One region of the Kitasatospora sp. NPDC001175 genome, then DNA from elsewhere that is predicted to be linked to it. Evidence: riboswitches for the same ligand, from Rfam matches in the RefSeq annotation. Region 1 holds a riboswitch; each other region holds the start of a gene.
The links. A riboswitch is a leader RNA that binds a small molecule or an ion and turns the genes downstream of it on or off. The one in region 1 is predicted to bind cyclic di-AMP.
Positions count from the first base shown of each region.

Region 1 (2,190 bases):
TGGTGATCACCCGGTGGCCGGCCGCGACGAGCAGCGGCCGCAGGTACCGGTACGAGGCGCGGGAGTCGAGCATGCCGGGCAGCAGCACCACGGGGGCGCCGCCGGCGGTGGTGCCGCTGTCGTCGAACGCGATCCGGCCGCCGGGGACGTCGAGGAACCGGGTGTCGGGGTGCTGGGTGCCGGGCATGGTGAGCCTCCGCCGTTGTGTGGCTGCTTCCTGTAGCCCAAAAGCTATGGCTAATAGCTTTAGCCGTCAAGGGGTCTGCGGTGACTGCACTCGCGGACTCCGGTGGGGTGCTCGCCGCCCGGGGTCTTCCGGGCGTCGGTGCTCCGGGGTCGTGCGATACGGTGCGGCTGACCGCAGAACCCGAACCTGAGGGGCTGTCATGCCGTTCATCAACGTCAAGCAGCTGGCCGGCCGCACCGAGGAGCAGAAGGCCGAGATCGCCCGCGAGCTCACCGAGGCGTACGCCCGGGCGACCGGCGTGCAGCCGGAGAGCATCTGGGTGGCGATCGAGGAGGTGCCGCGCGAGAACTGGGCGATCGCCGGTGCGACCTTCGCCGAGCGGGACCGCCGGGCCCAGGGCTGATCCCCCTGGTGGATAACGGGCTGTCATGGGGCGAGCTGGTCAATAGTCACAAATCGCCCATTGCGCCTCAGGAGCCAAGGACTTCACTAGGCGTGCAGCTTGGAATCATGGCCTTCTCGGATTAACGTTTGATAACGCAGCGCGGTCGGCAACGCCGTACCCGAACGGCACCGTGCTGTCGCCCAATCCCCAAGATCTGCCCCGTGGGTGGGTCCGGGAGCCGGGGAACCACGTTCCTGGGGTGAATCGGGTGGGCCCGCCCACTCGTAGGAGACCTTCCTGCTCCGAACCCGTCAGCTAACCCGGTCGGCGCGAAGGAAGGAAAGGAGCGCGCCCGGTGGCGTCCTTGTCGCACAGCCCTGCCAACCTCGGGGTCGGCAGCGTCGGGGTCGGCACCCAGCTGCTCGACCTTCCGCCGGAACCGGCCGCCGACGCCGACGGTGCGGCCCGGCACCGGATGCCCCGCCAGTCGCGCAGCGGCTCGCTGCTCGGCGTGACCGCGATGGCCGCCGGACTCGGCGCCACCGGTTTCGCCACCGCAGGACCGGCCGCCGCGGCCACCGCCACCCAGCCGCCCGCTCCCGCGCCGGCGTTCTCCGTCCCCGACACGGCCTCGGACCACGTCCTGGCCGCCGACCCCGGACTCACCCTCACCGCCCGGATCCAGCAGCAGGCCGACGGAGAGCGCACCAGCACGGAGGAGGCCGCCCGGCTGGCCGCCGCCCAGGAGGCCGAGGCCAAGCGGGCCGTCCAGCAGGCCGAGGCCCAGGCCGCCGGGGAACGCGCCCGGCTCGGCACCCTCCGGCCGCCGGTCGACGGCTACACGCTCGCGACGCGGTTCGACCAGGCCGGTTCGCACTGGTCCCAGCCGCACACCGGCCTGGACTTCGCCGCTCGCACCGGCGCCCCGGTCACCGCCGTCGGCGCGGGCACCGTCACCGCGGCCGGCTGGTCCGGCGCGTACGGCTACCGGGTGGTCCAGACCCTGCCCGACGGCACCGAGATCTGGTACTGCCACCTCTCCGCCATCTCCGCCGTGTCCGGACAGGTCACCGCGGGCACCCAGCTCGGCCGGGTCGGCGCGACCGGGCACTCCCGCGGCGTCCTGCCGTCGGGCGTGCCCCTCGGCCCCCACGTCCACCTGGAGGTCCGCCCCGCCGGGGGCGCCCCGGTCGACCCGCTGGCCTGGTTCCACTCCCACGGCCTCCAGCCGTAACGGCCCTCGGCCGCCGGGCGCGCCCCGGCGGCCGGCCCGGCCGGGCCCGGTACACCCTGGTGCAGGGGCGCGGTGCGGCGGGTCGCCGGGCGTACGGCGGCCGGCCGGTCAGGCGTCCGTGCCCGCCAGGTACTCCTCGATCTCCGCCGTCTCCGGCTCGGGCGCCAGGTCCGCGAACTCCGCCACCAGCAGCTCGGGCAGCCCCGGTACCGTCCACTCCCCGCACAGCCGCAGCGCCTCCGCCGCCACCGCCGCCTCGAAGTCCTCGAAGTCACCGGCGAGTTCGTCGGGCATTGGCAGGCCCAGCGCGTTCCGCCCGGCCAGATTGCGGTAGCTGCGCCGCATCAGCCGGTTCTCCAGCAGCAGCCGCGCCCCGTCGGTGGC
Region 1 covers NZ_JBSFJU010000026.1:24,443-26,632, reverse strand. The annotation lists gene ACWDAK_RS20070 (alpha/beta fold hydrolase) at 1-187, opposite strand, end outside; gene ACWDAK_RS20065 (tautomerase family protein) at 387-590, shown strand; cyclic di-AMP (ydaO/yuaA leader) riboswitch at 760-916, shown strand; gene ACWDAK_RS20060 (M23 family metallopeptidase) at 928-1,806, shown strand; gene ACWDAK_RS20055 (hypothetical protein) at 1,915-2,190, opposite strand, start outside.

Region 2 (2,190 bases), on a different contig from region 1:
CGGCGAGGACGGCCTTCTCCACGCCCTTGCCGAAGTAGCGGTTCTTGTCGCCGTCACGAAGCTCCAGGGCCTCGAAGGCGCCGGTGGAGGCGCCGGACGGGACAGCGGCACGACCGGTGCTGCCGTCGTCGAGGCCGACCTCGACCTCGACCGTGGGGTTGCCGCGCGAGTCGAGAATCTCACGGGCTACGACGACATCAATGGACGGCACGAGGCATCTCCTAGCGGAAGCAGGTCCTACGGACAGGGGGTGCAGTCTGCGGACGATTGCGGAGTCGTTACGACCAGAGCCTAACCGCACCGGGCCTCCGGGCCACGCTGCCCTTGGCTCCGTCTCAGCGTGTGGCCGCTCTACCAGCCGGTAGTTCACCTGAATGACCACAAGCGCGACAAGTGGGGCCGTTTCCGCGACGCGGCGGAAACGGCCCCTCATGCCACCTGGGGTCAGCCCAGCTTGAGCACCTGACCGGGGAGGATCAGGTTGGCGTTGCCGCCGATGGTGGCGCGGTTGACGTCGTAGAGGTGCTGCCAGCCACCGGAGAGGTGCTGGGCCTGGGCGATGCCCGACAGGGTGTCACCCTCCTTGACGGTGTAGTCGCCGGTGGCGGCGCTCTGCGTGGTGGCCGCGGCGGACACCGGGCTCTGCGCCGGGGCCTTCTCGGCGGCGCCGCCCGCGAACTGCTCGTAGATGCTCTGGTGGCTGGTCCAGTACCAGCCGCCGCTCTTCTGGTACCAGTACTTGCCCGACTCGGCGTCGTAACCGGCCTTGCCCGGGAAGGACGGAGTGGCAACCGTGCGCGAAGAGTCCTGGGAGGACTGGCTCTTGTAGCTCTTGGTGCTGCTCTTGCTGCCCGAGGAGCCCGAGCCGGAGCTGCGGGTGTGGCTGCTGGTGTCCACGTCGGCGGCCGAACCGCCCCTGGACAGACCTGCCTTGACGGAGCAGACCGGCCAGGCGCCGGGACCCTGCGAGGCGAGGACCTTCTCGGCGATCGCGATCTGCTGGCCCTTGCTCGCCTGGTTGGCCTGGCCCGCGTACTGGCCGCCGCCGTAGGCCTTCCAGGTGCTGGAGGTGAACTGGAGTCCGCCGTAGAAGCCATTGCCGGTGTTGATGCTCCAGTCGCCGCCGCTCTCGCAGTCGGCGACCTTGTCCCAGGCCGACACGGAGGCGGCGTGTGCGCCGGTGGCGGTGAGCAGCGGCAGCGCTAGACCGACGCCGGCCACACCGGCAGCGGCGATGGCCTTCTCGGCCTGGGTCTTGCGACGATGACGGCCCGAACCGGTGAACAGCATGAAGGTGTCCTCTCCGCACGCCTGCGAGGTGAGCTGTCGGGTTCGGACCGGGAGGTTGGCCCGGCCGCGGCGAGCGGGACAGGAACGCTTCCTGCCCTGCCGACGCGGCTTCACCCCAAGCCGTGGGAACGGCGACGAAACCTGGGTCCCCCGCCCTTGCCCAAGGGTTCTGGTCGGTGTCCCGAGGCGTGATGGGCAAGGTTTGGCGTTCCACGCAACGGGGTTCGCAGCTGCGAACTCATCGGAGACTACGCATACCGTCACACCAATCACAAGCTCATATCCCGTACATCACACGAGAATTACGCTGTGTTTATATGCGCCCACAAACGATGTGACTTTGTCCGGTTTGATGCGCATTCAGAGATCGACAAACGGGGACAAGCCCGACACGCCGTCAGCTCGACACGCCCGGTTCGCCGGGTGTCCGGAAGGCGGCGCGGACCATGTGGCACATCTCACCGAAATCCCGAGAATGACTTCTGGATTACGGGGAAGATCAGCCCTGTCGCGCGGTAAAGGAAACCGGGAGTTCGCGCAGGCCACGCATGATCAGACCGCCGCGCCAGCGCAGTTCGGCGCCTTCGGCGGCAAGGGTCAGGTCGGGCAGCCGGGTCAGCAGGGTCGCCAGCGCGATCTGGCCTTCCAGCCGGGCCAGCGGAGCGCCGATGCAGTAGTGGATTCCGTGGCCGAAACCCAGGTGCGGGTTGTCCTTCCGGGCCAGATCGAGCGTGTTCTGCGCGGCGAACCTGGCCGGGTCGCGGTCCGCGGCCGCCAGCACCACCAGCACCGGGTCGCCGACCGGGATCTCCACCCCGCCGATGGTCAGCGGACTGGTCGCGAACCGCCAGGTGGCCAGCTCCACCGGCCCGTCGTAGCGCAGCAGTTCCTCCACCCCGG
Region 2 covers NZ_JBSFJU010000016.1:119,919-122,108, forward strand. The annotation lists gene eno (phosphopyruvate hydratase) at 1-211, opposite strand, end outside; gene ACWDAK_RS14840 (transglycosylase family protein) at 445-1,290, opposite strand; cyclic di-AMP (ydaO/yuaA leader) riboswitch at 1,295-1,475, opposite strand; gene ACWDAK_RS14845 (cytochrome P450 family protein) at 1,790-2,190, opposite strand, start outside.
Region 2: another riboswitch for cyclic di-AMP. It lies ahead of ACWDAK_RS14840 (transglycosylase family protein); the one in region 1 lies ahead of ACWDAK_RS20060 (M23 family metallopeptidase).

Region 3 (2,190 bases), on a different contig from region 1:
CCATCACCACTGCGGCGGACGGCGTGGTCCTGACCACCGTCGGCGGCGAGGAGTCCGCCGCGGCGGCCGGGATCACCGGCGTACTGCTGGCCGCCCGGCTCGCGGTACCCGTGGTGGCCGCCGCCCTGGACGTGCCGGGTTCGGTCGCCGCCGCGGTCGAGCACCTGAAGGCCACCGGATCCCAGCGGCCGGCACTGGCCCCGCTGGTGATCGGCCCCGAGGCCGATCCCGAGCTGCTGGCCGCGGCAGCCGAGGAGACCGGCTGCCCGAGCGCGGCCCCGCTCGGCGCCTACCCGACCGTCGGTCAGCTGATCGCGTCCACCTACCTGGCCGCGCTCAACATCCCGGGCCCGGGCGAGGCCCCGGCCGTCGTCGCGGAGCAGCCCGCCGACTGAGCACCCGACAAGACCGTACGAGAGGCCCCCGCGAGGGGCCTCTCGGCGTTTCCGGGATCCCCAGGGGTCCGCGGCCCCGCTCGGCCCAGGTCGAGCGGGGTGCGGACCCCTGGAGCCGTGCGGCCGGAGTCGGATGGCGAATTGGCAAACCCCCGCGCGACATTTGCCGCATCGACTCGCAATTCGGACATTTGCCATCACCCTCTCCAGTGGGCCACATTGACCCGGACCCCACTCCCCATCAGGGCTTTTCAAAACCTTCACAACTGGTCGCCCCGACCCCCCGAAAATGCCGCGGCATCACCTGAAAGGAAGGCAGATTCCCACTCGGGCCGCATACCTGAAAGAGCCCCATCGGATTCCCTGGAAATGCCGGCGTGCATTCGATCTTGAGGAATCCGCGAATGGCCTGTGAGGGAACTCACAGGTGTTTGCGGATTCAACTTAAGTCTGCTTAACGTGCTCTCCGTTCGTTGACACACGGACCCAGCTCTTCCGGAACGCCGAGTCCTGCCGCCGGAGCAGCTGGCACCGCAGAACGCACCGACGGCAGGGGCGGGGGAACCAGGTAAGTCGCCCGAGAGCCGGCCAGTATTCGGCCGGTTCCGGGCTAGGGGTGAAGCCGTGCGCAGCACGGCCGGGCAACTCCAGCCCGAATCCGACAGCTCACCTCGCAGGCGTGGGAGAGGAACGCACCTTCATGCTGCCCATCAACGCCAACAAGCGTGCTCGCCGTCTGATCGCCGCCACGGGTGTGGTCGGTCTCGGCCTGTCGATCCCCGCCCTCGCTGCCTCCGGTGCCTCCGCCGCTTCCGTCTCCACCTGGGACAAGGTCGCCCAGTGCGAGAGTGGCGGCAACTGGAGCATCAACACCGGCAACGGCTTCTACGGTGGCCTGCAGTTCACCGCCTCCACCTGGGCCGCCTTCGGTGGCACCCAGTACGCCCCGCAGGCCAACCTGGCGACCAAGGCGCAGCAGATCGCCATCGCCGAGAAGGTCCTCGCCTCGCAGGGCCCCGGCGCCTGGCCGGTCTGCTCGGTCAAGGCCGGTCTGACCAAGGACAGCGCTCCTGCCCAGGTCGACACCTCCGCGCCGGCCGCTGCCCCGGCTCCCGCCGCCCCGGCTACCCCGGCTCCGGCCGCCACGCCGAAGAGCGCCCCGGCCGCCGCCCCGCAGGCCGCGAGCGGCGCCAAGTACACCGTGGTGGCGGGCGACTGGCTGTCGTCCATCGCGACCAAGAACAATGTCGATGGCGGCTGGCAGAAGCTGTACGACCTCAACAAGTCGGTGCTGCCCCAGGGTCCGGACATGATCTTCCCCGGCCAGCAACTGGCGCTCGGCAGCACCTCGGCCGCCGCTCCGAAGCAGGACACCCAGAAGCCGGCCGCCAAGCCGAGCAGCTCCAGCACCCCGGCTCCGGCGCCGGCTCCGGCCAAGCCCGCCACCCCGGCTCCGGCCGCGACCGCGACCGGCAGCAAGGCCGCCGCGGTCAACTTCGCGCTCTCCAAGGTCGGCCAGGCCTACGTCTACGGCGGCAGCAGCGACGGCGGCTGGGACTGCTCCGGTCTGACCCAGGCCGCCTACCGCCAGGCCGGCATCTCGCTGCCGCGCGTCGCCGCCGACCAGGCCGACGTCACCACCAAGGTGTCGCTGGACAAGCTGCAGCCGGGCGACCTGCTGTTCTGGTCCAACAACGGCAGCAACTCGGGTGTCTACCACGTCGCCATCTACATCGGTGACGGCAAGTACGTCGAGGCCGCCAACCCGAAGGCGGGCGTGAAGGTCGAGACCATC
Region 3 covers NZ_JBSFJU010000049.1:13,435-15,624, forward strand. The annotation lists gene ACWDAK_RS28460 (sirohydrochlorin chelatase) at 1-395, shown strand, start outside; cyclic di-AMP (ydaO/yuaA leader) riboswitch at 918-1,090, shown strand; gene ACWDAK_RS28465 (transglycosylase family protein) at 1,075-2,190, shown strand, end outside.
Region 3: another riboswitch for cyclic di-AMP. It lies ahead of ACWDAK_RS28465 (transglycosylase family protein); the one in region 1 lies ahead of ACWDAK_RS20060 (M23 family metallopeptidase).